Regions from separate parts of the Vibrio hyugaensis genome, predicted to be linked through region 2. Evidence: predicted binding sites of a transcription regulator. Region 2 holds the regulator's gene; each other region holds the start of a gene.
The links. The regulator CRP, encoded in region 2, controls carbon source genes, mostly activating them, when cyclic AMP is high. The targets are predictions, from matches to a motif close to TGTGANNNNNNTCACA.
Positions count from the first base shown of each region.

Region 1: a site for CRP is predicted at 2,529-2,544, ahead of C1S74_RS14385 (NupC/NupG family nucleoside CNT transporter). Genes of this name have one in related genera too.
Region 3: a site for CRP is predicted at 6,301-6,316, ahead of deoD (purine-nucleoside phosphorylase). Genes of this name have one in related genera too.
Region 4: a site for CRP is predicted at 6,187-6,202, ahead of recB (exodeoxyribonuclease V subunit beta). Genes of this name have one in related genera too.

Region 1 is NZ_CP025794.1:2,910,607-2,918,669, forward strand. Features, by position in the region: gene prfC (peptide chain release factor 3) at 1-1,436, shown strand, start outside; gene C1S74_RS26425 (DUF5363 family protein) at 1,557-1,724, shown strand; gene C1S74_RS14380 (TatD family hydrolase) at 1,711-2,484, shown strand; gene C1S74_RS14385 (NupC/NupG family nucleoside CNT transporter) at 2,689-3,972, shown strand; gene deoC (deoxyribose-phosphate aldolase) at 4,553-5,329, shown strand; gene deoA (thymidine phosphorylase) at 5,429-6,757, shown strand; gene C1S74_RS14400 (phosphopentomutase) at 6,826-8,046, shown strand.
Region 2 is NZ_CP025794.1:2,503,383-2,511,445, reverse strand. Features, by position in the region: gene C1S74_RS12420 (ABC transporter ATP-binding protein) at 1-776, shown strand, start outside; gene C1S74_RS12415 (TIGR02444 family protein) at 773-1,252, shown strand; gene C1S74_RS12410 (hydrolase) at 1,618-2,625, shown strand; gene C1S74_RS12405 (YheU family protein) at 2,691-2,903, shown strand; gene C1S74_RS12400 (phosphoribulokinase) at 3,028-3,897, shown strand; gene crp (cAMP-activated global transcriptional regulator CRP) at 4,137-4,769, shown strand; gene C1S74_RS12390 (DUF1338 domain-containing protein) at 5,001-5,792, opposite strand; gene astD (succinylglutamate-semialdehyde dehydrogenase) at 6,055-7,512, opposite strand; gene astA (arginine N-succinyltransferase) at 7,541-8,063, opposite strand, start outside.
Region 3 is NZ_CP025795.1:1,814,072-1,822,134, reverse strand. Features, by position in the region: gene C1S74_RS25095 (DMT family transporter) at 1-646, shown strand, start outside; gene C1S74_RS25090 (GGDEF domain-containing protein) at 710-2,293, opposite strand; gene C1S74_RS25085 (hypothetical protein) at 2,277-3,761, opposite strand; gene C1S74_RS25080 (lactate dehydrogenase) at 3,934-5,403, opposite strand; gene deoD (purine-nucleoside phosphorylase) at 5,472-6,182, opposite strand; gene C1S74_RS25065 (YbgA family protein) at 6,580-7,530, shown strand; gene C1S74_RS25060 (MerR family transcriptional regulator) at 7,520-8,063, shown strand, end outside.
Region 4 is NZ_CP025794.1:2,993,216-3,001,278, reverse strand. Features, by position in the region: gene C1S74_RS14745 (hypothetical protein) at 73-258, shown strand; gene recD (exodeoxyribonuclease V subunit alpha) at 292-2,451, opposite strand; gene recB (exodeoxyribonuclease V subunit beta) at 2,451-6,089, opposite strand; gene recC (exodeoxyribonuclease V subunit gamma) at 6,641-8,063, opposite strand, start outside.

The sequences.
Region 1 (8,063 bases), 410 kb from region 2:
CACAACACGCAAAATCAGACTGGATGGAAATGGAAAAGGAACGTGGTATCTCGGTAACCACGTCTGTCATGCAGTTTCCTTTCAACGATTGTCTGGTTAACCTACTTGATACTCCTGGACACGAAGACTTCTCGGAAGATACATACCGCACACTTACGGCGGTTGACTCGTGCTTGATGGTTATCGATGCGGCGAAAGGTGTCGAGGATCGTACTCGTAAGTTGATGGAAGTTACTCGTCTGCGCGACACACCAATCGTAACTTTCATGAACAAACTTGACCGTGACGTTCGTGACCCAATGGAAGTATTGGATGAGGTTGAAAACGAATTGGGCATGATGTGTGCGCCAATCACGTGGCCAATTGGCTGTGGTAAAGAGTTTAAAGGCGTTTACCACATTCACCGTGACGAAACGATTCTGTACGAATCTGGCCACGGCCATGAGATCCAAGAAGTTCGCATCATCAAAGGCCTAGATAACCCTGAGCTTGACGAGAAAGTAGGTGAAAGCCTAGCCGCAAGCGTTCGTGAAGAACTTGAACTTGTTATGGGCGCTTGCCCTGAGTTTGACCAAGAAGCGTTCCTAACGGGTGAGCTAACGCCAGTTTACTTCGGTACAGCACTAGGTAACTTCGGTGTAGATCATATGCTAGAAGGTCTGACTGAATGGGCTCCAGCACCGAAGACTCGTCAAGCGGTTGAACGTGATGTTGAAGCGACAGAAGACAAGTTCTCAGGTTTTGTATTCAAAATTCAAGCAAACATGGATCCAAAACACCGCGACCGTATCGCATTTATGCGTATCGTTTCGGGTACTTACACACAAGGCATGAAGATGAACCACGTTCGTCTAGGCAAGCAAGTGAGTATCTCGGATGCGGTTACCTTCATGGCGGGTGACCGCTCTCGTGCAGAACACGCTTACGCGGGTGACATCATTGGTCTTCACAACCACGGTACGATTCAAATTGGTGATACGTTCACTCAAGGTGAAGCGTTGAAGTTCTCAGGTATTCCAAACTTCGCACCAGAACTGTTCCGTCGTATTCGTCTAAAAGATCCATTGAAACAGAAGCAGCTACTAAAAGGCTTGGTTCAGTTGTCTGAAGAAGGTGCGGTACAGGTATTCCGTCCACTACAAAACAACGATTTGATCGTTGGTGCGGTTGGTGTGCTTCAGTTTGACGTGGTTGTGGCTCGCTTGAAGTCAGAATACAACGTTGAAGCAATCTACGAAGGCGTTAACGTGGCAACGGCGCGTTGGGTTGAGTGTGGTGATGCGAAGAAACTGGATGAGTTCCAACGTAAGAACCAAACTAACCTAGCGTTGGATGGTGGCGACAACCTAACGTATATCGCACCAACCATGGTTAACTTAAACCTAGCGCGTGAGCGTTTCCCTGATATCGATTTCCGTGCGACTCGTGAGCACTAATCGAATCTAACTCGCTTTATATCGCGTACTAGATCATAAGCCGCCGTTAGCTATACACTTAGCTAACGGCGGCTTTTTATTTGGCGCAACGCGAATTCTATTAGCTAAAAAGGGTGTGTGATGAACTGGTTTAAGAAAGGACTCAAACGCTATGACGATTGGTGCAAAGAAATGGGTCTGACACCAGATCAAAAGCGCAGTTGTGTGCCGTATAAACAAGACCCAGTTCATGAAGACGAGTCTGCTAAAAAAGCAGAGCAAGAGAAAGCAAACAATGAAACTGTTTGATACCCACTGCCATTTTGACTTTGACGTCTTTCAACAGGATTTTGCTCACCAAGTCGACCTCGCTCGTAAACAAGGGGTAGAGCGTATCTTGATTCCGTCTATCGGGCCGAGTAACTGGGCTCGTATTCAAGAGCTGGCCAATCAATACTCTCACCTTTATTACGCGCTGGGTTTTCATCCCTATTTTCTACAACAAGAGTTTGAGCAGTTTGTTCCTGAGCTAGAATCGCTGCTTTCCTCACGCAACCGACAATGCGTTGCGATAGGGGAGTGTGGTTTAGACTTTGCTATCGAGGTTCCCGCCGAGCTTCAAGAGCAGGCGCTCAAATTACAGTTCGAACTGGCAAAACGATTCGAACTACCCGTTATTTTACACAGCCGAAAAGCACACAATCGTCTCATCCAAATGGTCAAAGCCGCTAAGTTGCCGAAAGGTGGTGTGTTGCATGCTTTCTCTGGCAGTTATCAGCAGGCGATGGAATGGGTTCGATTAGGTTTTCTTATCGGAGTCGGAGGGACGATTACCTACCCAAGAGCGAACAAAACACGCGACGCGATTCAAAGGTTACCACTGCAACATCTTGTACTCGAAACCGATGCTCCAGATATGCCTATACTTGGCTATCAGGGCGAACCGAATCACCCTTCAAAACTCATTTATGTCTTAAATGAGCTGTCTGCGTTGCATATAGAAAACAAGCAATCGATTGCGTCTCAGCTGTGGGAAAATAGCAATTCTGCCTTCTCTATATGTGAATAAAATCTAAAGATGGTGTTTAAAAGCGAAAACGTTTTCCTTCTTATTGTGAGATAACTCACAAACGGGAGTGAATCAATGATGAATCTTATAAGAAAGTGTGAGGGTGGCATTACTTTAATTGATTCGGGATGAGTATAATTGCCCCCGCTTTATAGCTCCATTTTGTAACACGCCAATAAATAACTTATAAGGAAGTCATAAACTATGAGCCTGTTTATGAGCCTAGTCGGTATGGTAGTGCTTCTTGCTATTGCATTTGCATTTTCTAATAACCGAAAAGCTATCAACTTTAGAACTGTGGGTGGCGCATTTGCTATCCAATTTATCCTAGGTGCATTTGTTCTTTACGTACCTTGGGGCCGTGATCTACTAAACGGTTTCTCTACTGGTGTATCTAACGTTATCAACTACGGTAACGATGGTTCATCTTTCCTATTCGGTGGTCTTGTTTCAGACAAGATGTTCGAAGTATTCGGCGGCGGCGGCTTCATCTTCGCATTCCGCGTTCTTCCTACACTGATCTTCTTCTCTGCACTGATTTCAGTTCTTTACTACATTGGCGTTATGCAGTGGGTTATCAAGATTCTTGGTGGTGCACTACAGAAAGCGCTTGGCACATCTCGTGCGGAATCAATGTCAGCAGCTGCTAACATTTTCGTAGGTCAAACAGAAGCGCCTCTAGTTGTTCGCCCGTTTGTTCCAAAAATGACTCAATCTGAGCTATTCGCGGTAATGTGTGGTGGTCTAGCGTCTGTTGCTGGTGGTGTACTAGCAGGTTACGCATCTATGGGTGTTCCACTAGAATACCTAGTAGCAGCATCATTCATGGCAGCACCAGGTGGTCTACTATTCGCTAAGATTCTTCACCCAGAGACTGACCAGCCTCACGAAGATATCGAAGAAGCAATGGACGGTGGCGACGACAAACCAGCTAACGTAATCGACGCAGCAGCGGGCGGTGCGGCTTCTGGTCTACAACTTGCGCTAAACGTAGGTGCAATGCTAATCGCATTCGTTGGTCTGATTGCTCTGGTTAACGGTATGCTAGGTGGCATCGGTGGTTGGTTCGGTATGCCTGAACTAACACTAGAACTTATCCTAGGTTACGCGTTCTCTCCACTAGCATTCCTAATCGGTGTTCCATGGGACGAAGCAGTTGTTGCTGGTTCATTCATCGGTCAGAAACTAGTAATCAACGAATTCGTTGCATACTTGAACTTCACACCTTACCTAGGTGAAGGCGCTCAAGTTGTTGCAGCAACTGGTGAAGTAATGTCTGCTAAGACAACAGCTATCATCTCATTCGCACTATGTGGCTTCGCGAACCTTTCTTCTATCGCGATTCTACTTGGTGGTCTAGGTAGTCTTGCACCAAACCGTCGTTCAGATATCGCTCGCATGGGTATTAAAGCAGTTCTTGCTGGTACGTTGTCTAACCTAATGGCAGCGACTATTGCAGGCTTCTGCCTTAGCCTTGCAGCACTATAATTAGAATCGGTTCTTAATATATAGACGCCGTTTTAAATCATGCCCTGTAGCAAGAAATTGCTGCGGGGCATTTTTCGTTTTTCAGGCCTGAAAATTTTATCGTATGTAGGTCGATGCAATTCGCTTACGCAGTCGATGGAATAGGGGCTGGGAAATTTTGAGATACAAACCGTTTGCGCTCTATTTGGTGCTACAGTTTTGCGGTGAAACTCTATAATGTAGTGATCATGAAATGGTGGTTCTGATAACCACTTAATCACAGAGTGAATATTACATGCTCGATGGGCAAATGAATTGCCCTCCAATATCAGTTCCCACAAGCGTTTTATTGTGTGATGTGATATTAAAGACACCGCAATCATAGATTGTTGTGCCATAGGCCAAACTGGTACTGTGCGGTGACAAGGATAGCAATTGGTATATGATTTTTCGCAGTATATGCCGAGTCTTCAGGGAACCAAGTCCGTTCATTAATAGACTGCTTAGCTAAAATCTCACGCTGTCTCTACTTATTGATTATAGTTAGAGAAGTGATGTGAAGCTGAGTAGTGAATTTTTTGAATATTGATCGGAGATAGAAATGAGCGATTTAAAAGCAGCAGCGCTACGTGCACTGAAACTTATGGACCTTACTACGCTAAATGATGATGACACTGATGCAAAAGTGATCTCGCTATGTCATGACGCGAAAACTGCAGTAGGCAACACAGCTGCAATCTGTATTTACCCTCGCTTTATTCCTATTGCTAAGAAGACACTTCGTGAGCAAGGTACGCCAGAAGTTCGCATTGCGACTGTAACGAACTTCCCACACGGTAACGACGATATCGACATCGCTGTTGCTGAAACAAAAGCGGCTGTTGCTTACGGTGCAGACGAAGTAGATGTAGTTTTCCCATACCGCGCTCTAATGGCGGGTAACGAGAAAGTGGGCTTCGAACTAGTTAAGCAATGTAAAGAAGCTTGTGGTGATATCCTTCTTAAAGTGATCATCGAGACAGGTGAACTAAAAGAAGAAGCGCTAATCAAGAAAGCATCTCAAATCTGTATCGAAGCAGGTGCTGACTTCATTAAAACTTCAACTGGTAAAGTGCCAGTAAACGCAACACCAGAATACGCTCGCATGATGCTTGAAGTTATTCGTGATATGGGTGTTGCAGAATCTGTTGGTTTCAAACCAGCAGGTGGTGTGCGTACTGCTGAAGATGCAGCGGCATACTTAGCAATGGCTGATGAAATCCTTGGTGACAACTGGGTTGATGCTCGTCACTACCGTTTCGGTGCATCTAGCCTGCTAACAAACCTACTAAATACATTAGAAGTATCGGACCAAGTCGCTGATCCAACAGCGTACTAATTCCAAAAAAAGCGTCTGAACGGTAGCACCAGCTTTGGTGCTACCAAACCTCTTCTATCCTACTTTTACCATGGCTCATTATGAGCTTGGGAGGCACTAATGTATTTACCACAAGAAATCATTCGTAAAAAACGTGACGGCGAAGTTCTAACAGCCGACGAAATCAACTTCTTTATTCAAGGCGTAGCAAACAACAGTGTATCTGAAGGCCAGATCGCCGCTTTTGCTATGACAATCTTCTTCAATGAAATGACGATGCCAGAGCGTATCGCACTAACGTGTGCAATGCGTGATTCAGGTATGGTTATCGATTGGAGCCACATGAATTTTGGTGGTCCAATTGTCGATAAGCACTCTACTGGTGGTGTGGGTGACGTGACTTCTCTAATGCTTGGTCCAATGGTGGCTGCATGTGGTGGTTTCGTACCTATGATCTCTGGTCGTGGTCTTGGCCACACTGGCGGTACGCTGGATAAGCTTGAGTCTATTCCTGGCTATAACATCACGCCGACAAACGACGTGTTTGGTCAAGTCACTAAAGACGCAGGTGTGGCGATCATCGGTCAAACGGGTGACCTAGCACCAGCGGATAAGCGCGTTTACGCGACTCGCGACATCACAGCGACAGTAGACAACATCTCTCTGATCACGGCGTCGATTTTATCGAAGAAGCTTGCTGCAGGTCTTGAATCTCTAGTAATGGACGTAAAAGTAGGCTCTGGCGCATTCATGCCAACTTACGAAGCATCTGAAGAGCTAGCAAAATCTATCGTTGCGGTAGCAAACGGTGCAGGAACGAAGACAACGGCAATCCTAACGGACATGAACCAAGTATTGGCGTCTTCTGCGGGTAACGCAGTGGAAGTTCGTGAAGCAGTTCGCTTCTTAACAGGTGAATACCGTAACCCACGTCTACTTGAAGTGACTATGGCTTCATGTGCTGAAATGTTAGTACTTGGCAAGCTTGCTGAGAGCACAGAAGACGCACGTGCAAAACTGATGGAAGTGCTAGATAACGGTAAAGCGGCAGAGTGCTTTGGCAAGATGGTTGCCGGTCTAGGCGGTCCTGCGGACTTCGTAGAAAACTACGATAATTACCTAGAGAAAGCTGAAATCATCAAACCAGTATACGCAACTGAAACGGGCGTTGTATCTGCAATGGATACTCGTGCAATCGGTATGGCTGTGGTTTCTATGGGCGGCGGTCGTCGTGTAGCAACAGACGAAATCGACTACGCGGTTGGTTTTGATAACTTCATTCGTTTGGGTGAAGTAGCGGACAGTGACAAGCCTCTAGCGGTGATCCACGCTCGCACAGAAGAGCAGTGGGAAGAAGCGGCAAAAGCGCTTCGCAGCGCAATTAAAGTGGGCGGTGAATACACACCAACGCCAGAGGTCTACCGCCAAATCCGTGCAGAAGATCTTTAATCGAACAAGTAATTACACAAGGCCTACTCAATCATAATTAGAAGCCGAGTGGGCCTAAGGAACGAGCAATGAAAAGAGCATTTATTTTAGTACTAGACTCATTCGGTATCGGCGAAACCGCTGATGCGAAGCAATTTGGTGACGTAGGTTCGGACACGCTTGGTCATATTGCTGACCAGTGTGAACAAGGCTTAGCAAACAACGACAAACGTGAAGGCGCGCTTCGTCTTCCAAACCTATCTAAGCTGGGTTTGGCAATGGCGCATAAAGAGTCAACAGGCCGTTTTGCTCCTGGTCTAGACGCAGACGCAGAGATCATCGGTGCGTACGGTCACGCAGCAGAGCTTTCGTCAGGGAAAGACACGCCGTCTGGCCACTGGGAAATTGCAGGTGTGCCTGTACTGTTTGATTGGGGCTACTTCACTGACAAAGCGAACAGCTTCCCTAAAGAACTGACTGACCGCATCCTTGAGCGTGCTGGCCTGGACGGTTTCCTAGGTAACTGCCACGCATCGGGAACTCAAGTTCTTGACGATCTTGGTGAAGAGCACATGAAGACTGGCAAGCCAATCTTCTATACATCAGCTGACTCTGTATTCCAAATCGCATGTCATGAAGAGACATTCGGTCTAGACCGCCTACTAGAGCTTTGCCAAATTGCACGTGAAGAGCTAGAAGATTACAACATCGGTCGTGTTATCGCGCGTCCATTCGTTGGTGCAGGTAAAGGTCAATTCGAGCGTACAGGTAACCGTCGTGACCTTTCTGTTGAGCCACCATCGGCAACGGTTCTACAGAAACTCGTTGAAGAGAAGCAAGGCAACGTGGTTTCTATCGGTAAGATTGCGGATATCTACGCAAACTGCGGTATCACGAAGAAAGTGAAAGCGACAGGTATCCCAGCCTTGTTCGAAGCAACACTAGAGCAAATCAAAGAAGCGGGTGACAACACCATCGTATTCACTAACTTCGTGGACTTCGATTCAGCTTACGGTCACCGTCGTGATGTTGCAGGTTACGCGGCAGCACTTGAGTACTTCGATGGTCGCATCAATGAAGTGCTAGAGATTATGGAAGAAGACGACGTGCTTATTCTAACGGCAGATCACGGTTGTGATCCAACATGGCCAGGCACTGACCATACTCGAGAACATATTCCTGTGATTGTTTACGGTCAGAAAGTACCTGCGGGTTCATTAGGCCGTCGTGACAGCTTTGCTGATATCGGTCAAACATTGGCAACGTACTTCGGTACTTCTCCAATGGATTACGGTAAGAACTTCCTATAATTAGGAATTGAAAACTA
Region 2 (8,063 bases):
AGCACCAACTAGAAACACTGCACCCAGAAGAAACGCCGCTACAACACATGATGCAGATTGCACCAGACCAAACTGAACAACAACTGCGTGATTACTTAGGTAGCTTTGGCTTCCAAGGTGATAAAGCACTGGAAAAAGTCGCACCGTTCTCTGGAGGTGAAAAAGCGCGTTTAGTATTGGCATTAGTTGTGTGGCAAAAACCCAACCTATTGCTACTCGATGAACCAACCAACCACCTAGATTTGGACATGCGCCAAGCATTGACCATGGCACTGCAAACCTTTGAAGGTGCGATGGTCATTGTTTCGCACGACCGTTACTTGCTGCGCGCAACAACGGACGACTTGTATCTGGTACATGACCGCCAAGTCGCACCATTTGATGGTGACCTCAATGACTACTACAAGTGGCTAACAGAGCAACAAAGAGCCGAGCGTAAAGAAGCACAAGCGGCACAACCAGAGAAAGACAACAACAACAGCGCTGCGGCAAAAAAAGAGCAGAAGCGACGTGACGCAGAATTTCGCAAACAGACAGCGCCAATTCGCAAAACCCTGACACAGTTAGAAAATAAAATGGATAAGTTAGGCGAAGCATTGGCATCAGCAGAAGAGCAATTATCGGATAACTCTCTGTATGAAGCAGAAAACAAGGCTAAACTTAATGAAGTGTTGGCACTTCAAGCGTCGAGTAAATCTGAGCTTGAAGACGTAGAGATGGAATGGATGTCTGCTCAAGAAACGTTAGAGCAGATGGAGCTAGAGTTTAATCAATGACAAAAGAGCACGCAGAATACACTCTCACCCTAGAACACCTTTGGCAGTTCAGTCTGCAATTTTATGGTGTGCGAGAAGTGAAGGAAGCGTGCTTGTCGTTGCAAAATAACTATCACGGCAATGTGAATCTACTACTGCTGCTCAGATGGCTCGATGAGCAGCAAGTCATTTTCCAAGAACAGGACTGGCATTTAGTCCAAGGTTGCCTTGGTCGAAGCGAAACCCTTCTGCACTCCTACCGTGAGTTACGTCGCCATCTAAAATCGCAAGTCAACGATGCCCTTTATCGCGAAGCACTACAGTTCGAACTGCAGTTAGAAAAACAGCAACAATCCGACCTCGTTGACTGCGTCAACTCATTAAAATTAGTCAGTAACGATGGCGATCCATTAACGCTAAGATATTGTCGGCAGCTCGGTGGTGAGCACCTTCAACAAGCGTTTTCCCTTCCAGTTCCAAAAATTCAGCATCCATAAATCAGTCATAAACCAGTAAAATATCTATACTAAAGCTATATACCCAAGTGACTTCAAGATGCAGTGTTCAGAGCATTGTCACTGATTCGAGATCAAGGAAAGCAGCGCAGCGTAATAGCGAGCTCTTTCCAAGATGCTTGACGATGAAATCGGTTCAGTGACAAGCTCCCAAAGGGCGAGATGATTTGGCTTGCACACTTTGTTATTGATTTTTGATTTAGAGCCACTAGATCTTCAAATCTCTGCCTCGTTTGCAAACCAAATCACTCTCGCTGAAACGAGCATCTTGAGGTTACTTGGGTATAAGGGAATATATTAATAAGTTCTTCGGCGAACATTGAAGGACCATATAAGAGCAGTTAGGTATGACACAATTTTTCGCAGCCGCCGGGATTAAGAACCCGCACCTTCAGACGCTATTACCGCGCTTTATTCGCAAGAAAGCGCTGTTTACGCCTATTTGGCAAACACTCGATACACCGGACGGTGACTTCCTCGATTTGGCGTGGTCCCAGCAGCCAGATTCCGAAGCCGCACGCAACAAACCAATCTTCGTCCTCTTTCATGGCTTGGAAGGCTGCTTCTACAGCCCGTATGCGAACGGTTTGATGAACGCCTTCTCTAAATCGGGTTGGCTTTCAGTGATGATGCACTTTCGTGGTTGCAGTGGTAAGCCAAACAAGAAAGCCCGCGCCTATCATTCTGGCGAAGTAACGGACGCTCGTTTCTTTCTTGAGCAGCTCAATCAGCAGTTCCCCAACAATCCAAAAATCGCAGTAGGGATCTCCCTCGGCGGTAACATGCTGGCGAACTATTTAGCTAAGTACAAAGGTGACCCGATCTTGAGTGCCGCGACGATTGTCTCTGCACCGCTTGATTTAGCGGCATGTGCCAATCGTATTGAGCAAGGCTTCTCGAAGGTCTATCGACGTTACTTACTCTCTTCACTAAAGCGTAATGCACTGCAAAAGCATGACTTAATCCAAGGCGAACTCGCACTGTCGTATAACTCGATCAAACGTGTGACTCGCTTGTATGAGTTCGACGACTTGATCACAGCCCCTCTGCATGGCTTTAAAGACGCACAAGATTATTACGATCAATGTTCTGGCTTAAGCAAGCTGCAACAGATCACTCTACCGACGCTGATAATCCACGCAAAAGACGATCCGTTTATGACGGAAGAAGTGATCCCGAAATTTGTGTTGCCAGATAACATCGATTACCGACTTTATGAGCATGGGGGGCATGTGGGTTTTCTTACGGGAACCGCTCTCAAACCAAAGTTTTGGTTAGAAGAAGCCCTACCTGCTTATTACGAAAGTATCGCTGCGGAGTACCTTTCTGCTGTATCCGTGCCACGAACACAGTAAACTACTTAGGCGCGCCAGACTCCAACCCAAGGCGCGCTTAAACATCATAAAAGTTTGAGGTATTTATGGTCATCCCTTGGCAAGACATCGCGCCAGAAACGCTGGAAAATTTGATTCGTGAATTCGTACTACGTGAAGGCACCGACTATGGCTCGGTCGAAGTTTCACTGCAAAGTAAAATCGATCAGGTCAAATACCAATTAGAAAAAGGTGAAGCACTCATCGTCTTTTCTGAGCTGCATGAAACAGTAGATATTCAATTAAAAGCAAAGTTTTAGACCCTTCACATTTTACCGTACCCCACTCGATGACAAGGGCTTGTTACGTGCTATAGTGGGTTATCGACCGTGCAGCATACGCATGCTGCACTTTACAGGTAAGTAATTTTCGACAAGGTTTGTCATGTCAGCTAAACATCCAATCATTGCGGTTACTGGTTCATCCGGTGCCGGTACCACCACTACATCTGAAGCCTTCCGCAAGATGTTCAATATGATGAACGTCAAACCTGCATGGGTCGAAGGCGATAGCTTTCACCGTTTTACTCGTCCAGAAATGGACGTCGAAATCCGTAAAGCCCGCGAGCAAGGCAAACACATCAGTTACTTTGGTCCACAAGCCAATGACTTTCCGGGGTTAGAAGAGTTCTTTCGTCAGTTTGGTGAAGATGGCACTGGCAGCGTGCGCCGTTATCTGCACACCTTTGATGAAGCGGTCCCATATAACCAAATGCCGGGCACCTTTACACCTTGGCAAGATCTGCCAGAAAACAGTGATGTCTTGTTCTACGAAGGCTTGCATGGTGGCGTGGTGGATGGCGATGTCAATGTGGCACGTCACGTCGACTTTCTAATTGGCATGGTGCCAATCGTCAACTTAGAATGGATTCAAAAGTTCGTCCGTGACACGCGCGATCGTGGCCACTCAAGAGAAGCGGTCATGGATTCGATCGTGCGCTCAATGGATGACTACCTAAACTACATCACCCCGCAGTTCTCTCGAACGCACATCAACTTTCAGCGTGTCCCAACGGTCGATACATCCAACCCACTCAATGCCAAAGGCATCCCAAGTTTAGATGAGAGTTTTGTTGTCATACGCCTTCGCGGCATAAAGAATGTCGACTTTCCTTATTTACTGGCAATGATTGATGGCTCATTCATGTCTCGCCACAATACTATTGTGGTACCGGGCGGTAAGATGAGCTTTGCAATGGAGCTCATAGTAAGGCCGATTCTGCAGCAACTTATCGAAACAGGGAAAATTGGCTAAAAACCTTGCCATCGTAGTGTTTACTTTTCATACCGTGATCATGTGCACAGTTTTGCTTACAAAATCTCAATGATGGCACGATTAAAATCAAGAAATCGTTTTCGAAAAAGGATACTATTTCTAACCGAAACACAAGAGAGCTTGCAGCATATAAAAAGTGCTCTTATTCTAGTAGGCCAATTCAGGCTTAGCTAAAATATGGATAGCGCAAGCGTACCCTGCAGAGGAAGTGAGATATTATGGTTCTAGGTAAACCTCAAACCGACCCAACATTAGAGTGGTTTCTTTCACACTGTCATATTCATAAGTACCCATCAAAAAGCACGCTAATTCACGCGGGCGAAAAAGCAGAGACTTTGTACTACATCGTTAAAGGTTCTGTTGCGGTTCTTATCAAAGACGAAGAAGGTAAGGAAATGATCCTTTCTTACCTAAACCAGGGCGACTTCATTGGTGAACTTGGTCTATTCGAAGAAGACCAAGAGCGTACAGCTTGGGTTCGCGCTAAATCTCCTTGTGAAGTGGCTGAGATTTCTTTCAAGAAATTCCGTCAACTTATCCAAGTTAACCCAGACATCCTAATGCGTCTTTCTGCGCAAATGGCTCGTCGTCTACAAGTTACTAGCCAAAAAGTGGGTGACCTAGCGTTCCTAGACGTAACTGGTCGTATCGCTCAGACTCTTCTGAACCTTGCTAAACAGCCAGATGCGATGACGCACCCAGACGGCATGCAAATCAAGATCACTCGTCAAGAAATCGGCCAAATCGTTGGCTGTTCTCGTGAAACAGTAGGTCGTATCTTGAAGATGCTAGAAGAGCAGAACCTAATTTCTGCGCACGGTAAAACTATCGTTGTTTACGGAACTCGTTAATCTCGATTAACGTTTAAAAAATTTAAAAGCCACCAAATGCAAGTTTGGTGGCTTTTTTGTTTTTAAGAGCTGAGAATAGGGAACGGAAAACAAAGAGCCGAGAATTGGGAACACTGCGTTCCGAGAGCGGACTTCGTCCTTCGAGATATAGCCCTCTCAGATTCCGAGAGTTAAAGCCTCCCGAGGCGAAGCGTTTCCGAATTCATAGGGCATAGCCCGTTCTCGTATCTATTAACCGTTGGTGCTTTCGAAGATCTTATCTGCCGATGCAGCCACAAATCCTGGGTACAACTCACCGTTATCCATTGGATAGCGCTTAGCAAACTCGTAGAAGCCTCCAGGAATCACCTCAACGCCTTCAGTAAAGGTCACTGGCACTTTGTCTGCCATGGTCGATGATTGCTCTAGTAGCACCTCTGGCGTGCCTTTTACTTCACCGCCATTCTCGTTGATGGTGAAACCAGCAGTGCGTAGGTAGTCGTTCACTTGCTTCACTTCTTGATGCTGGTTGAGTTGATTAACGCTCACTGTGAAGTGGTTAGCTCCGTAACCGTGCGCAGCAAGCCAAGAAGCGTATTCACTCTCTTTCGCCAAGGTTTGGAAGTCAGCATAGCCGAGGTTCCACAAACGTCCGCCGTATAAGAAGTCACTGCCTGTCAGTTTAGAAGCATCAACCTGCTCTACCAATTTATGAACAATGGCTTGTAGCTCTGGTGAGCACTCATCCACTTTCAATTCACTGATGAAGACTTTTGGTTGTTTTGGATCTGGGTGCTCAAAATGTTTTGCTACCAGCTTTTTGCTTTCAAATACGTAGTCACCACAGGCTTTGTAGCCCACCGCCAAGAATGGCTTCGCTAACGTTTCAATGCCTAGGGGATCGACATTAAACGTACGTAGAGCAATATGGTCATTAATCAGAGGCTCATCTTCTTGAAGAAGTTGATGGACTTTAGCAGCGGAAGGACAAAGACGTTTAATGTAGTCTTGCCATAGCGATTCAAATAACACATCGGGCGTCATAACGACTCCTTGTTATGCAATGTAGAGTTAGGGGTAAGAGAAGTTGACCGCTCGTTCACAGCCCGGAGGCTGTCCAGAATCACGAACGAGCGGTCATCAACCTGTGACGGTATGTGTGGCATAAGTGCCAGTCAGTCAACACGCACTGGAGAGTCTTAAGCTCGCCTTTGGCGTTTGCCAGCGCGCTTACCAGAATCCTAACTTGGTAAATAGCTCCGGCAGAGAGAAGCGGCGATACTTTGTCACCGCTTCGTTTTCTCTATTACAGGCTTACACCCGGACTCAATGTGGCAGGCAAGACCGCCTCTTGTCCTTCCATTGATGCCATTGGATACGCACAGTAGTCTGCTGCGTAGTAAGCACTTGGACGTAGGTTACCCGACGCACCCGGACCACCAAATGGTGCGTCACCACTTGCGCCCGTTAGCTGGCGATTGCGGTTCACGATGCCGGCACGAATGTGGTCCACGAAGTATTCCCACTCTTGGTCGTCGGTTGAAACCAGACCCGCAGAAAGGCCAAAGCGTGTATCGTTAGCCAGTTCTACCGCTTTCTCTAGCCCTTCGTAGCGCACTACTTGCAGAAGTGGACCGAAGTACTCTTCATCTGGCAGTTCAGCAATGTTCGTCACATCAATAATTCCTGGAGAAACAAACGCCGCTTCGCCTGCTTTCGCTTCAATCAAGCTTTCTCCACCAAGTGCTTGTAGGTTTGCTTGTGCATCCAGAATGAATTTAGCTGCCGCGACCGAAATCTGTGGTCCCATAAATGGCGCAGGTTCTGCAAATGGTTGGCCGACTCTAATATTGAGTGTCGCTTCCACCAGCTTAGTAATGACGGCATCACCCTTGTCGCCAAATGGAATGTAAAGACGACGTGCACAAGTACAGCGCTGACCTGCACTGATGAAAGCCGATTGGATGATGGTATAAACCGTCGCATCTAGGTCGCCGTAGTTATCCGAGATAACCATCGGGTTATTGCCACCCATTTCAAGCGCCAGCATTTTGCCCGGCTGACCAGCAAACTGACGATGCAGAACATGACCTGTGTTTGCACTACCGGTGAACAGCACGCCATCAATGCCTTTCGCATCCGCAAGCGCAATGCCGGTTTCTTTCGCGCCTTGGACGAGATTAATCACACCTTTTGGTAGACCGACCTCTTCCCACAGCTTCATAGCGAGTTCACCCGTCCATGGCGTTTGCTCAGACGGTTTAAAGACAACGGTGTTACCAGCAAGTAGTGCTGGCACAATATGGCCATTTGGCAAGTGACCTGGGAAGTTATAAGGACCGAATACCGCCATCACACCCAGTGGGCGGTGGCGCAATACAATTTGGTTGCCTGCGGCTTCACGTGCAGCTTCACCCGTACGGTCGTGGTAAGCACGGATGGAAATCGCAATTTTACCTGCCATTGCTGCCGCTTCGGTGCGTGTTTCCCAAATCGGCTTACCGGTTTCTTTGGCAATCACTTCGGCGATTTTTTCGCTGTTCTCTTTTACTTTTTCAGCAAAAGCCAGCACGATCGCTTCTCGCTCTGCAAATGGGCGCTTCTTCCAATCAACAAACGCTTCACGTGCCGCCGAAACCGCTTGGTTCACTTGTTCTGCCGTTGCACCGTTGCCTTGCCATATCACTTCTTGGTTGTACGGCGACAGAGACGTAAATCCTTCACCCTGACCTTGTACCCATTCACCTGCAATCCAATGTGTCATTGTTTCTATCCTTAAATTCTGTCGTCAGTTACTGCGGAAGAAGGCGAACAAAATCCCCTTCCTCAACCAAAAGCGCATCAGCAAGTTCAGGAGCCAATACAACGCTTTGCGTTTCAGCGTCGTAAGCCGCTTTTGCAGCTGCAGCACGGAAGTTCTCGAATGATGAGTTACACATCAAGAAGTCTTGTGTACTGGTATGCTCAGAGATTTTGACTTGGGCACGGAACGAGTGACGTACCGATTCGATATTGCGTAGGTCACACTCCACCGTTGGGCCACCATCGAAGATGTCGACGTAACCACGGTTAGTAAAACCTTCGCGCTCAAGCAGCTTCAGAGCAGGACGCGTGTTATCGTGCACCTTACCTATTACGGCTTGTGCTTCTGGGCTTAGCAAGTTGATGTAGATTGGCAATTTCGGCATCAAATCAGCGATAAAACCTTTCTTACCGATACCGGTTAGGTAATCCGCAAGCGTGAAATCGATAGAGAAGAAATGCTCTTGAAGCCATTGCCAGAATGGTGAGTTGCCCTGGTCATCAGAAACACCA
Region 3 (8,063 bases), on a different replicon from region 2:
TTCCGCCTACTTTGCCGCATTGAAGCGCATTGGACCGAACAAAACCTTACTGTTGGAATCTTTAGCTCCGCCGTTGTCTGGTGTGCTTGCTTTGGTCTTTCTAGGTTCTGAGTTAACTTTGCAAAGTTGGTTGGGTGTGGTGGTAACAACCGCAGCGGTGACTTTTGTCGTTTTCCAACCATCATCATCGGGCGAAGCGATTAATTGGAGTGGTATTGGTTTCGGTTTACTGGCCAGTGTCTGTCAAGCATCAGGTGTGGTGATCTCTCACTATGCTCTTGTCGCTGGTGACTTGCCCCCTTTGCTAGGTGCTTTGATTCGATTGAGTATTGGTGTATTGGCAGTGTGTATGGTGATTAAGTTTGTGGAACCTACGCCGTTTAAAAGTATTAAACAGCACATGACTTCGATGGGGAATAAAGCCATGGGGTGGCTATTGCTTGCTATTTTTGTTGGGACATTTTTAGCGCTCTGGCTACAACAAATTGCGTTGAAATATGCTAACCCAGCGATAGCACAAACCCTTATTGCGACTAGTCCGCTGTTCATCCTAGTGATTTATGTTTTGCGCGGCGAGAAGGTTGGGGTGAGGAGCGTTATCGGAACCTTGGTGGCGCTAGGCGGTATTTCGCTTTTCTTCCTGTAATATTGTTGATTGAATCCAAAGAAAACGCCCCAGTTGATGCTGGGGCGTTTTTTATTGATTGCTTTAAAGCTCCGTACACACTTGGTTCCGGCCGTTGGCCTTGGCTCGGTAGAGGGCTTTATCAGCGCGATAGAAGGTACGTTGTGTGTTCTCGCCTTCACGATGAAGTGTGATACCGATGGAAACGGTCAAGCCACGCTCACCTAATATCTCATGCCATCCAAATTGATAAATCCGCTCACGGTAGTTTTCTGCGTGCATTTCTGCGCGAGCAAGCTCGGTATTTTCTAGAATCACCAAGAACTCTTCACCGCCAAAGCGAACGCAAGATGACCCTCGGAATTTAAAGTAGCCAGACAGCTCTTTTGATACGTTCTGAATTGCTTTATCACCGACTAAATGACTCAGTTCATCGTTAATTGATTTGAAGTGGTCAATATCAATCACCATCAGTGCAAATGACGTGTCATGCAACAACAAGTCTTTCAGCTTCACTTCTAACCAACGGCGGTTGTGCAGCGAAGTGAGTGGATCGGTAAATACATCTTGTTGTAGCTGCGCTACGGTATTTTTGTGCTGTTTAGTGGTTTCTTTCAGCTCTTTGTTTTCAATCTCAGAAAGAATCAATTTAAGCTGTAACTCAAAGCGAGTGAGGCGACGTAATTGGGCAGCACCTAGCTCACCGATTGGGATGTGTTTGATGAGATCGGATTCAACACGGAATGCTTTTTTCTCGTAGTTGAGCGCTTCTTTAAATTGGCCTTGAGAAGAGCACACTCGGCTCATTGCATTGTAAAAGCGATTGGCGATCAGTGGCGAGGAATACTCATTAATGCGCTTGCCTGTCGAGGATAAAAGCAGATTTGCCAGAGATTGGTGACCGATTTCGTTTAAGCAGTAAGCGGTTTCAATCTTTACCATGGTTGAAAGCCACTGAGTATGCTGTTTGCCGGTTGCATACTGGATATGTGAAATGGCAATCAGGGCTTGGTCGCACTCTTTTTGCAAACGCAATAGCTTGGCACGATATAAATGAATTTGACTGGTGAGGTTTTTATCACTGACCAAGATACTCAATTCTTCGCACTCACTCAGCAGATCCGTTGCCGCCCCAATACGCTGCAAATTGATGTAACAAGCCAACATATACAGTTTGTAACGCAATCTAAGTGAACGGCTGCCAATGGCATGGTCGATCGCGTCGATCTTTTGGTAGTAGCGCAGCGCTTTGTTATGGTCGCCATAAGCATCACACAAGTTGCCCATGCCAATAATGGCAAGTACGTATTCGTCGATATAACCGTATTCCACCGCAATGTTGGTGGAAGCGATGTATTCCGTTAATGCGGCGTTGTAATCGCCTTTTTCGACCAAACGATCGCTCAGGCTTGCTTTGACTGAAAGAATGTCTTCTACATCTTCAGGTAATTTGAGTAAGTCTAAAGCTTGTCTAAGCTCTTCAATGCTGGTACTCAGCTGCTTGATTTTGCTGCGATATTCCGCGCTGATGATGTGGCAATGAGCTTTTTCACGATTTGTTGATGCGATATGAACGCGGATATGTTCCCATAGGATCAGTGCTTCTTCACCTGTAACAGAAGAAGGGTCCATGCCAGCATCGGTTACTTTACTAAGCAGTTGTTCCATTCTTCATTACCTCAATGTGGCTTTCTTCCAATTGCTCCAACGTGAACGGGAAGGTCAGGATATCTTGCAGATAGAGGGTCGGTTTAGCGCCGGCTAAGCTACGTCGCTCCCAAGGGTAAATGTCTAACATTGCGCAAACCGTGCGGTACAAGTCTTCTGCTGCTTGATCTTTTTCGGCGATAAGCATGGCTAAGCGATCACTGCTTAAACGAGAGATTAAATCGCTGGACGTCGTTAATGAATGGACGAGCTCAGTACACACGTCAAGGAAAGTGGGATCCGTATGGCGAATCATAATGATCGCGTGGTTCGATTGCTTAAGCTCTGTTTTGAACAGGACCAATTGCTCCCACCAGTACGTTTCCGAAACCACGTTGGAGAATTGTTTTTCTGGATTGTATTCATGCTGCGCTCGAATACGGTTGATGAGTTTTCTTGCGCGCTGTTCTAATTGGCGTTTGGAACCGCGAGCTTTATCCATGCTCACTCGATGAGTTTGCTCCTTGAGCATCTTGAGGGCATATCTGCGGTATTTTTGGAAAGCTTGGAAAGCGCCTTCATAATCACCTTGTTCTTCTGCTACACGAGATTGTTGAAAGCAGATTTGGCTAAGTAGTTCACCATTATCAAAGCTCATGGCAGATTGCTCTGCAGATTGCAGCAGAGTTGCTGCACTTTCGGTGTTTTTTCGCAGCAATTCGAGCCGAGCTCGGCTGATGAAAGAGTGTGCTTTCATCCAAGTTAAGTCTTGTTCAATCGCGAGTTGATGCGCTTTTTGAGTGGCTTCTTCTGCTGCATCGAGGCGTTCTAACCCTAGTAGTGCAAGCCCCTTGAAATCCCATATTTCTGCTTGCCATGTATTGTCATCATGGTCGCGGAGTACCTCGGTAGCACCTTCTAACACCGTTAACATTTCAACGAAGTTATTCAGCAAGTAATAATCCCATGCGAGTAGGATTCGAGCTTTGCCTTCTAGCCACGCAATACGGACGCTGTTTGCCACTTGCACCGCTAATTCGTGAGTGGAAGCGGCAAGCTTATGCTCGTTTGTGATACGCCATACGTTACCAAGACCAATAAGGGCTTCGATTTGGATTTCAATGTCATCAACTAAAGCGGATTGTTCTAACGCATTTATCCAGTATTGTTGGGCTGAGTAGTATTTGGCTTGTCCCCAGTATTGTAGAGCGAAGAGATGAAGAATTTCGGGTAAATGATCGTCGGTATCGAGTTGAATTTGAAGGCTGTAGGCATCTTTGACCAGCTTGAGCCCGTGGCGGTAATCCATGCTACACCAACAAGCGTGAGCCATAATGATCAACGCACGGATTTCGCCATCCACAAACAGGATTTGCTCCGCACGAATTCTGCATTGTTCGGCGATTCGAAATGCGCGTTCCGGATCAGATTTTATCTGGCCATCGAGGGCGTTTAGCTCTGCTTCTAGCTGAATTTGGCTTTTATCCAACGTTCACATCCATGACTATCGAACTGGAATTTACACCTAAATATTATGTGGTTAGATGCGACTATCATCTCAGGTGTAGAAAGAATGCTACACCAATAAAGTATTGGGTACCGTAATATATACCGTTGCCAGCATCTATTTTCCACATTTAAATGAGCAAAGTGTTAAATAGTTACGACAGCAGTTGTTTGATCGTCAGAGGTGCGTCCGTTACTTTCAGTCTCTGAGCGGCGGTAAGCCCTTGCTTATCTTGATAGCACAAATTATGCCAAGCTCTGAATATATCTAAAAGAGGTAATATCCCAGCAGGTCTTAATTTGCGACGTGGCTCGTTGATGAAGCTCTCAAACAGAAGCTGAAAACGGTTTTGATAGAATTGAATGTGACGTGTAGTGGCTACATTGAACCAAGATTCAGGTTCGTTATTGTCGCCAGCTAAGTAACAAATGCCCTTGTTCGCTTCGTATTGATGTGAAATCGCCCAGCGATCGCGCCACCAACTCATGTAAGCAATATCCACTTTGCCAAAGGGTGCGGCCATATCCCAGCTAGCGTCTTCTTCAACATACATCAAGTCTACGTTTTTCTCTTGAATGCGAGATAAACACACGCTCAACGCGGCAGAGCGGAGCAGGGGATCTTGAGGCATGTAAATCGAGACACGTTTTTCTGGGCAACACATATCTAATACGTGTAGATAGTGGGCATAAGACGTGTAAGGTGGACGAATTAACGCACCTTTTGACGGATAATGGAATATCGAAAGGTTGCCCAGTGGGTCCTCTACGTTGCCGCGCGCCAGAATGGTTTGATATTTCTGATCGATGCGCTCACGAAGTTTCTTCGAAGGCTCACCGGGTGCTTCACTTGCCTCGGCAGTGTATTCCTGAGACACAAAACGTGACACTTCATCATAAGGATTATGATCGAGTGTTGCGACGGCATCATCGTTAGAAGAGTAGTTCACATGTTGACACAGAATATAGCCAGAGTGCGCTTCACCTGATGCGATCCAATATACACCATTGTTACTGTGTGGTTGCAAGGCAACATAGTTCGATGCTAATTCATAGTGCTCGGCATGGTTTACCCAGCGCGCATCAATGGTCGCCAGTTTACGGCGGCAACGGCTAGCAATATGATCAACATGATCGTAAAAAGTTTTTGGATTGATGCTGAGCTTACGGCAGATCTCGCGTACCGAGTAACCGGTAAACAACAGGCCCATCAAGTTCTCTTGGAACTGAAGTTTTTTATTGGCACCAGACCATTTATCGACAAAGGTACTTTGACACACTTTGCAGCGGTAACGTTGGCGATCGCCACTGTACCCGAAAGCGTGGTAGAGGTGTTTGTGAGTGTGGACGGAAAGTCCAAAGTTGTCGCAATCATCGTTACGACAAGCAGGCAACCCGTCACTGTGAACGTGTCGCAGGCGATGAAGCTCGTTCACTACATCGCGATTGTTAAGTAAGGGGGGGAAAGCTCCACATTCACGGCATACCATCGCCGGACGTTTAGGGTTAGCATGTTGCAATACGTAACGTTTCGCATCACTCAATCCAAAGTTGTCACACGCCAATGTTTTACAAAAGTTGAGTTGTAACCCATCTGCGTCTTTTGGCAGTTCGCCGTTAGACACAATCGCCCCCTCGGGATAAATCAGGCAGCCAGTCAGGCACTGGCTGCAAATTACTACTTATTTGTTTCTTAGATGTTGATTGCAGTTTCTAGTGCAACTTTCATCATGTCGTTGAATGACTTTTGACGCTCTTCTGAGCTTAGTTTTTCACCACGGATGATGTGATCAGAAACCGTCAGAATAGTCAGTGCTTTAGCGCCTAGGTCAGCGGCTACGCCGTAGATACCCGCCGCTTCCATGTCTACACCTAGGATGCCTAGTTTTTCCATTTTCTCGAACAGGTCTGCTTCTGGTGTGTAGAACAGATCCGCAGAGAATACGTTACCCACTTTCACTGGAACTTCTTGAGCACGCGCTTGGTTAACTGCTTCTTCTAGAAGACCGTAGTCAGCGATTGCTGCGAAATCGTGGTTGTTGAAACGGATACGGTTAACTTTTGAGTCTGTAGATGCACCCATGCCGATAACTACGTCCATTAGTTTAACGTCGTCACGTACCGCACCACAGCTGCCTACGCGGATAACGTTTTTCACGCCGTATTCCGCGATCAGCTCGTGTACGTAGATACAGCAAGATGGGATACCCATACCGTGGCCCATTACAGAAACCTTCTTGCCTTTGTAAGTGCCAGTGAAGCCGAACATGTTGCGAACGTCACAAACCTGTTTCACATCTTCTAGAAACGTTTCTGCGATGTATTTAGCGCGCAACGGGTCGCCTGGCATTAGTACTGTTTCAGCGAAATCACCTGGTTGTGCGTTGATGTGTGGGGTTGCCATAAGTGCTCTCCAAAGTTTTGTTCTGGTAAAACGCCTCTATTATAGAATGCTATTACCAATTCTGTTGAACTTGTTCGTTTTCGTTGAGGCAATAATATCGGGACGAACAAAGGGGGCTTGAGAGTTAAGTCACAAAACGGTCGGTTTTAGTGTTTAAATATTCTGTTGATAACTAAATCTGTTGAAAGCAAAAAGGCAATCGATTTGCTTTTGAGCGAATTGTCGATTGTGTGCACAAAAAAACGTTTCGAAGCACAATATTTTTCTGAGTTCTTATTGATCGAATCTCTGAATCTCTGGGTAAAACGATCAGGTTGTACAATTTATTTTCTTGTACAATTCAACTTGAATTGCTATAAGTTATACAACAAAACATTTTGTATAGGGATGCGTCATCATGGAATCTTCAATCAAAGTAGGTATCAGTTCTTGTGTGCTAGGAGAGCGTGTACGTTTCGACTCAGGGCATAAAATCAGCAACTTTGTAACCAAAGAACTGGATGGATATTTTAGCTTCGTACCGGTTTGTCCGGAGGTTGGAGTGGGTATGTCAGTACCACGTCCTACCATTCGCCTAGTCAGTAACGAAGAGCGCATTGCATTGGTCGAAACCAAAAATCCTGAAAACGATCATACCGATGAAATGCTGACGTACTCGCAAAACAAAGTGAACGAGCTTCAAGGTGAGCAACTGTGCGGTTACATCGTATGCGCGAAGTCTCCGACTTGCGGCATGGAGCGTGTGAAGGTTTACAGTAAGAACAGTGCTGCGAAAGAAGGCATTGGCTTGTACACCAAAACCTTGATGGAAAAAATGCCGTGGTTGCCAGTAGAAGAAGATGGTCGTTTGAATGACCCAGTATTGAAAGAGAACTTCATTACTCGAGTTTACTGCCTCAATGATTTTTATGAGTCGATGGAGGGAGAACCAACGCGTGGCAAGATCATCGACTTTCACTCACGTTACAAGTTAACGCTGATGGCGCACCACCCAGAGTCTTATCGCTCTCTAGGCCGACTGGTTGCGGAGGTCGCGAACTATGAAATCGACGATTTCTACAATGAATATCGTTTGGGTTTAATGAAAGCACTACAAAATCGTGCGAGCCGCAAGAACAACACGAACGTACTGATGCATTTACAAGGCTACTTCAAGCGCTCATTAACCAGTGATGAGAAAGCGGAACTTGCCACAGTGATTAGTGACTATCGCACAGGGTTGTTACCATTGCTTGCCCCGTTAACTCTTATTAAGCACTATCTCAATACGTACCCAGATGCGTACTTGCAGAAACAAAAATTTTTAGAACCGTATCCACAGGAGATGAGATTGCGTTATGGATTGTAGCCAAGAAGAAAAACTCTACGCCATTCGAGATATATCTGAGCTAACGGGTGTTAAGCCCGTTACGCTTCGCGCTTGGCAAAGGCGTTATAACCTAATCCAACCGCAAAGAACGGAGAAAGGGCATCGATTATTCAGGCAGCAAGATTTGGATACGATACGAGAAATACAAGGCTGGCTATCTAAAGGTGTCGCGATTGGTAAAGTCAAAGGTTTGCTGGGACAAGAAGCGGACATCGACTTTTCTCAAGAAGCACAGCGTTTAGAAGAAGTCGGAGCCATGTTAGAGGCGTTATCGCAGCTTAATCGAGGCAAAGCAGAAACCATTCTCGCCAGCGTACTAAAGGAATATCCGCTAGATATTGTTATCGACCAACTGACGAACCCCGTATTTGAAGCTATCGACTTGGTGAAGACTTCATTGCGAACACTGCAACTGGGGTTGTTTCAAACTTGTCTGATTGCACGCCTTGCTTTGGTCATCGATTCAGAGAACAAGGCTTCTTCAAAAGGTAAGTGCTTGTTGATCAGTTTTG
Region 4 (8,063 bases), 490 kb from region 2:
GCGAGTTAAATTGCTCTGCATGACACATCAAGGACAGTTGTTACTCTTACAATGAATAAGATGAGCACTGTTATGAAAACCATTATTTGTAACTCACTTCAAAGCTTCTGGGATATGGCGGATAACCATTTTCTCGAAGGGCTCGACGTCCACTGCGTATTTCCTGTCAATGACGCTATTAAAGATTTTATCTTGGCTTATCAGCAACAATACAAAATTCGCAGCGTGTCATTTACCAATGCGTTTACACAAAATTAAAGAAGACCGGGCATCGCGCTCGGTCTTTTTGTTTTAACTAGATAAGCGAGATACTAACCCACTCGATCGGGTAGTTTTCACCTTAATACCACGCTTGAGGACATTCATCTCGGCGTACATCGCAAGGCGTTTCTTCGCGCGAGTAATTCCTGTGTAGATCAGCTCGCGAGTGAGGATTGGACTGAAATCTGGCGGCAAAATCATTAGCGTGTATTCAAACTCACTGCCCTGTGATTTATGAATGGTCATCGCATATGCGGTTTCATGCTCAGGGACTCGGCTTGGCAGCACCGACTTGACGCTGCCATCCGGCAGTTCGAAGAACACTTTAAGACGCGATTCACCTTCGCTGTCGTCTCGCATACAAATGCCGATGTCACCGTTATACAACCCCAAACCATGATCATTACGCGTGACCATCACTGGTCTACCGTGATACCAAAGTTCATCTTGGGTTTGAATCAACTTACGTGCCGCGAGTGCTTTTTCAATGCGTTGGTTTAAACCGGTCACACCAACATCACCTTCACGGATGGCACACAATAATCGGCATTGATTAAAGGTATCCAACACGGCTTTGGCTTTGTGGGTTAGCGTTTCTGGCTCCCCTGTCTTTTGGTCAATCTCTTGCTGTCCGATGCGTTTTAAATAACGACCATATTCGGAAACTAAAGTCTGCATCATCTGATTGTAGTTTTGACTGCTCAGTGCGAAATGCTCGATATCAGCAAAATCACGATTCCAAACGTCGTCTACTTTTGCGGCTGAGCCAGCGTTGACCGCTTTCGCTAGCTGACCGATACCAGAACGGGCATCGAATCGGTAACTCTTTTGCAGCATGCACAAACTATCGGCAATCGAAGCATTACTATTGGTACTGTACGCCAAGGTGTCAAAGCCTGTTAACTTCGCGACCGCAGACGCCTGCTCTTTTCCGAAGCCAAATGCGTGGAACGAACAGATATCACCTAGCACCGCACCTGCCTCTACCGATGCCAACTGGTCTTTATCTCCCAGTAGAATCAAACGTGCATGCTTTGGCAGCGCATCGACGACTTTGTACATCATCGGCAGATCGACCATGGAAGCTTCATCCACCACTAAAATATCGAGGTGTAGCGGATTTTGTTTGTTGTGGCGAAACTCAGCACTGTTCGGGATCGCGCCCAGTAGTCGATGCAAAGTGCTCGACTCGGTTGGAATTTTCGCTTTAAGCTCAGGCTCTACTGGCAACTCTTGAATCGCTTTACCAATAGACTCAGTCAAACGCGCTGCGGCTTTACCTGTCGGTGCCACCAGCTTGATGGTGAGGTTTTTCTCTTGTCCTGCTTGCTCAATCAGCGCGGCAAGCAACTTGGTTACCGTGGTGGTTTTACCCGTACCCGGACCACCGGAAATCACCGCAAAACGACGTGTCAGAGCCACCGCTGCCGCGACCTTCTGCCAGTTAACACAAGCTGACAACGGTACAAGCTTGTCCAGCACTTGTAGATCGTGAACTTGTTTCGCTTGGCAGACTGCCGCATCAATGGCTGACCAATCGAGACTGTCTACAGTGACCACATCCAAATGGTCACAGACTAATTGCTGGCGTAGCACTTGGTTGCTGGTTCCTGTCTCTGCCGATTTAGCTAATGCATTGAACAGAAAGTGGTACTGACGAGCGAATAAATGATACAGCAACTCAGACAAACGTGTGAACTCTTGAGGCTGTAGGTTTACAGCCGCACTGAGTTGATTGAGTTTGTCCGCCAACGTCACTTCATAGTGCCAGTAACGGTGCAAGTAGAGACGCTCGCCATCAAACATCATTGGCAAGGCTTCACCTTGCGCACCAACCAAAGGCGACGCTTGCAGAAGCTCAACCCAATTAACGCCTTGCAGCTGAGTATTAAGCGTCAGCGCAGACTCTCCAAACAAACCGAGCTTACTGGCAAGGTCCGCTGGTTGCCCTTGGCTGTCAAACAGAGGCAAGCAGATGTGTCCTTTACCTAACTCACTGCTGACGACGCCAGCAATAAATGCCAGTTCTTGGCTGTTCGCTTGTTGCTCAACTTGCGAATAGATAAAGCGCGCGAACTGGAAATCCAACTGGCGAATCGCACCTTTACTCGCTAACGTTTCTAAAGTTACCAATAGATCTGACGTTGCCATTGCGCTGTTTTGTGCAGAAAGAAGATCATTGGTTTTCATCAAATTAACTCCATCTGACCGGATTCGCTGGATCGCGTGTCTGGTGCTTGACCATCAATCAAATGATCCATCTCTTGTAAAAATTCGAAGGTTGGCTTGGCAGAAAAAATACCGTGCTCACTTTGCCCATCCATACCACGCAAGAACAGGTAATAAACGCCGCCAAAGTGCTGTTCATAATCATAATTTGGCAATCTGCTGCGCAAGAAACGATGCAGCGCCAAAGCGTAGATTTGGTATTGCAGATCGTAGCGGTGATCCGCCATCGCCGACTTCAACGCGTCGCCATGATAATGGAACACATCATCACCTAAGTGATTCGATTTCCAGTCGAGGACGTAGTATTTGCCTTGATGCTCAAACACCAAGTCAATAAAGCCTTTCAACATGCCTTGCACGGTTTGGAAACCCAGATCGCCCGCTTTGGCAGACAGCGGATCATGACGTTGAATCACGCGGTTCAATGCTGGTGCAGATAGCACTTCAATCGGTAATAAGAATTCCATCTCAACCAAACGTTGTGCCGGGCCTTTTTGATTGAGCAGCAGTGCTTTGCTATCCAAAGGCGTTGCCAGCACGGTATCAATCAACTGTTGCAGGATTGGCAGCCACTCTTCATCAAGCTGCTCACTTTCCATTAAACCGAGGATGATTTGGGTGTTCTCTTCCGTCGTCGCAGGTTGAGTAAACTCTATTTCCTCAAATAAGCTGTGCAGGAAGGTACCCGGGCGTGCACCACGTGGGAAGTTGAAGATAGAGCGTTCTGGCTCAACCAATTCCGCCTCATCTTGCTCTTCTGAAGAATCGATATCAAAGCCGGTGATTTCAATCGTGGCGTCATGTTCAGCATGATGAGAACCTTGCTTAACCAAACCCGAATAACTGGTGATTCGCCAGTTTCTATCAATTGGGTTTTGCAGCTCTTTAGCTGTCAGTGCATCCAACTCGGTTTGCTCCGCAACGTACATCTCGTCTTGCTGCTTTGGAGGATCACAAATCACCACGTTATCGAGATTCTCTTGCTGCTTTTTCAGCCCCACAAACAGGTCGTTGATGCCACCCTCTTGACCATTTTGCACCAAGTAACCAATCGCACTGTGATGCACACCGGTTGGCTCTTTGGTTGAGCGACCATTGCGCAGCGGCGAAGCACCAATAAAGCAGGCATACACGGCACGCGTTAGCGCTACGTAGATAAGGCGCAAGTCTTCAGCGAGGCGTTCTTTATCTGCCTGTTTTAACGACGCATCGTTACCCGTGATATCAAGTACGGTACGATCGTTCTCAGCGTCGTAGTATTTGGCTTCACTTGCTTCTCGGTAACCAAACACAAATGGTAGGAAGACCAAGTCATATTCCAGACCTTTGGATTTGTGAATGGTGACGATTTGCACCAAGTTACGCTCTGATTCCAGACGCTGAATTTGGTCATCGCTGCCACCTAGCCCGTGCTCGGCATCGCTGATGGATTGCGCTAACCAACGCAGCAAACCGTGGTCGCTGTCTAATTCGTTACTGGCTTGCTGCAATAACTCACCAATGTGCATCAGATCGGTAAGCACTCGCTCACCGTTTTCGCTTTGTGAGCTCGCCCCTTCTTCCAACAAACGTTCAGCAATATGGCGCTTGCTGATCACTGCTCGTAGCATAGGTAGCACACCACGTTGCACCCAAAGCTTACGGTATTCTTTGAACTCGTTAACCGCATTTTCCCACACAGTTTCGTCGTTGTTGAGGGCGTCTAAGCTGGCAGCATCCAGAGCGAACAATTCTGATGCTAAGCTGGCGCGTAATGCTCTGTCGTTTTCTGGCGTTAATACCGCTTGCAGCAAACGCTGTAAGTCTTGTGCGACGGAACTGGTAAACACACTATCGCGGTTGGACAAATACACACTAGCAATGCCTTGGTCTGCTAACGCCTGTTTGACCATGCGACCTTCGCTACCCGTTCGCACCAATACTGCAATGTCGCCCGCTTTAACTGGCTTCTGCTTTTCGCCATTAACCAAGCACGCTTGACCTTGTTGCGCTGCGGTCAAAATGGTTTGAATTTGGCTTGCTGTCGCCTCTGCCATAGTTGTGAGGTATTCACCTTTTGGCAATGGTTTATCTTCCGCTTCTTGCAGCCAATAAGTCAGTGCAGGTTGCTTTTGACCACCCATGGTCCAAACGCGTTTGTCAGCGCTTGGGCTGTAATCCACAGAATGGAATGGAATGTCGGAGTCATAAATAAACGGGCTATCTGGCAGAGCAAAAATCTGGTTCACTGCCAATACCATATCGGCACTTGAACGCCAGTTGGTACCAAGCGTGTAGTGAGCACTAACTTGGTTACGAGCCTTGATGTAGGTAAAGATATCCGCGCCACGGAAACCGTAAATCGCCTGTTTCGGGTCACCGATCATAAATAACCCACACTCAGGATTATCCAAATAAATGCGGCTGAAAATACTGTATTGCAGTGGGTCGGTATCTTGGAATTCGTCGATCATCGCAACCGGATAAAGCGTGCGAATGCGCTCTGTCAGTAGTGCGGTTTCATCGGTGTCAATCGAGGCAGAAAGCTGAGTCAGTAAGTCATCAAATGACAACCATTGCTTCTGATTTTTTGCTTTTGCCAGCATCACGCGACAATGCTCAATCGCATGAGCCAATAGCGGCGCTTTTAAACTGATTGGGTTTGCAAGGAAGGCTTCAATCGCCTCAAACACAGGGTGCTGTGGTGCAGTGCCTTTCGGGGTTTTCTCAAGTAACACATTCTGCGCGAACTTCTCCAGCTTATCTGGATAGTCATAGCCCGTGGTTTCTGTCGCAGCCCATGTATTGACCGCCTCTAGCCACGTCGGTAAAGACTTTTTGGTGTAGCTGCGTTTGTTGACGTCGGAATCAGAAATCAACGCGAGGAAATCATCTTGGTTATCACGCCACTGGGCTTTCAAAGCATCAATTTGCTTTAGGTTTTGCTCATGCAAATCGGCAAGGCTCCCCTGCATTGCAGGAACAGAGAGACTTAGCGGTGCGCCCGTGAGGTAATTGCTGATGTCATACAACAGATCCGATGGCGAGCCCCAGAGTTGGCGTACTTCTCCTGCCAAAGCGAATGGCAGAGGGTAGAAGTTACGACGCCAGTAATCGGCAACCACTTGCGCTTTTAGGTGGCTTTCGTCCGTTACAAATTCATTATTGAAACGGCTACCGGATTCGAATGCGTTTTGCGTCAGCATGCGTTGGCAGAAACCGTGAATGGTGTACACCGCGGCTTCATCCATTTGGCGCTCTGCTTGCAAAAGGATCTCAGCGGCTTGCTTATGATCTTCGATTTCTTCCAACAAAGGCTGAATCACAGGATCTGAGCTTTTCCCGCGAGCGAATGCGATCCTCGCGTCGTGAATACGCGCACGAATACGATCACGCAGCTCCGCCGTTGCAGCTTCGGTAAAGGTCACCACCAGAATTTGATCCACGGTCAACGGCACGCGGTGCTTCGTATCGGCAGTGCCATGCCCTAGTAGGAGTCGCAGATACAAGCCCGCTATGGTAAAGGTTTTACCCGTACCCGCCGAAGCTTCAATTAGCCTTGCACCATGCAGCGGAAAAGTCATGGTTTGCAGTGGAGTTGGAACTGACATTTGCGCCATAACGCTGAATCTCTCCGGATTATCGACTGATCGAACTGTGATCTATCGTTAAAAATTCTATTAATATGTCTAATAGGTTGGAATATTTAGACCTTTGTGGGATCTCACTCACGGTTATCATTACGGAGTACCGTTAGTATGCGCCTCACGAGATAAGCCAAGCCTTTCAGGCGGCTACACTCAAACGAATCATGGTCCCTCTGACCTTGTGGCCGTACAGCGAACGCCCTACAAAAAATAATGATTTTCTGGCGGCCACCCTACTCTCTTCTTTATCTAAATAATCCAACTTATTCTTATACCCAAGTGACTTCAAGATACAGGATTCAGAGCGTTGTCACTGATTCAAGTTCAAGGAAAACAACGCTGTGTAATAGATTGCTCTTTCCAAGTTGTTTGACGATGAAATTGCTTCAGTGACACGCTCCCGAAGGGCGAGTTGTCTTGGCTCGTATACTTCGTTGACGATTTTTAATTTAGAGCCACTAGATCTTCAAATCATCGCCTCGCCTACAAGCCAAGTCAATCTCGCTGAACCAAGCATCTTGAGGTTACTTGGGTATACTTTCAGCATCCATCGCCGTCAATCTTGCGCCTTGAAGAACCAATGCAGTCAGTGTGCGAACTTCTGCTGCAAGCTCATCATTCCAAGCAGACCAAATACGCGAAATATACGCATTGTTTCCTTCGCCTGGGCTCAGGTAACCATCATTGAATGCATCCGCCATTTTCTTCAGCGATTTCTCTTCGTCATCAGCCCAGTGGCCACGACTAAAGCCTGCCTCGACACACGCCAGTGCTGTTTTCGGGAAATATGGTAATGGCTTAGTCATGCCTTCAAAAAACAAACGCACTAATTCAGCAAGCAATTGTTTCGCTTGCGCAGCGTCTGCCATTGCTGGGTAAACTAAATGCACCGCGCCTTCCTTGCGGTCATAACCAATAACGTGGGTCTTTCTCGGATAACCAGAGGCAGACATAGCAAGATGATCAATCCATGCAGCAAGGTAATCCTGCGCACGAATTTTACCACTGCGGTAGCGAATCAAACCGGATTGATAGCATTGAGTTAACCAACCGGTTAGACGGATATTTTTTCCTTCACCAAGCACATCGAAGGTAAGGTCGATTTCTAAATCGTCTTGCGGTGCACCGGATAAGAACGCCAACTTATCCACCAGCTCTTCAGCTTGCACGCGGTTGGTTTCAAACTCGATATCACCAAATGCGCCAACCGGTAATTTGCCCTGTGCACGTTGCTCACTCATAAAGTGCTTGAGCACGTCTGCTTTTGCGGACGGTTGAGTAATGGCGGTTTCGAGCAAGGTTTCTAGTAACTCATCGCGCATTTGATAGCTTTCTAAGCCGCCTAATACAAAGGGCTCATCATCTTCCATCACAGGCAATGGCGGCTCGAACATCACTTTCAAACGGCGGTTAAAGAAATACTGAACTGGTAAACGCCAGAAGCGTTGTAATTCCACCAAATCCAATTCGATTGGGAAGGTTGCGCCAAGCAAGTAATCATCCAATGCGCGGTTAAACTCGCCACGCGCATGACCTTGCGATTGATTGCTTTGGGTCAACGCGGCCGGAATCCACTCCTTAGCATAGCTTGAGTGAGAACCTTGGAATGCACTTGGGCTGAATGGCACCATGGCATGTACGTTTACTAACTCGTTGAGTAGTTTATCTCCGGAGTCATCGACGGGCTGGTCTTGATCGCCCACTAAGCAGTAGTTCTGATGGCAATATTCCATCAACTCCGATACCAGAACAGACGGCACGCGCTCGGTGTTATCTTGGATAGAGCGCCCAACGTAACTGATGTACAAACTTTGCTGCGCAGACAACATGGCTTCTAAGAATAGGTAACGGTCATCGTCTCGGCGTGAACGGTCGCCCGGTTTAGTACGACCCGTCATTAAGTCAAAACCTTCTGGTGGCATTGAGCGCGGGTAGACCCCATCGTTC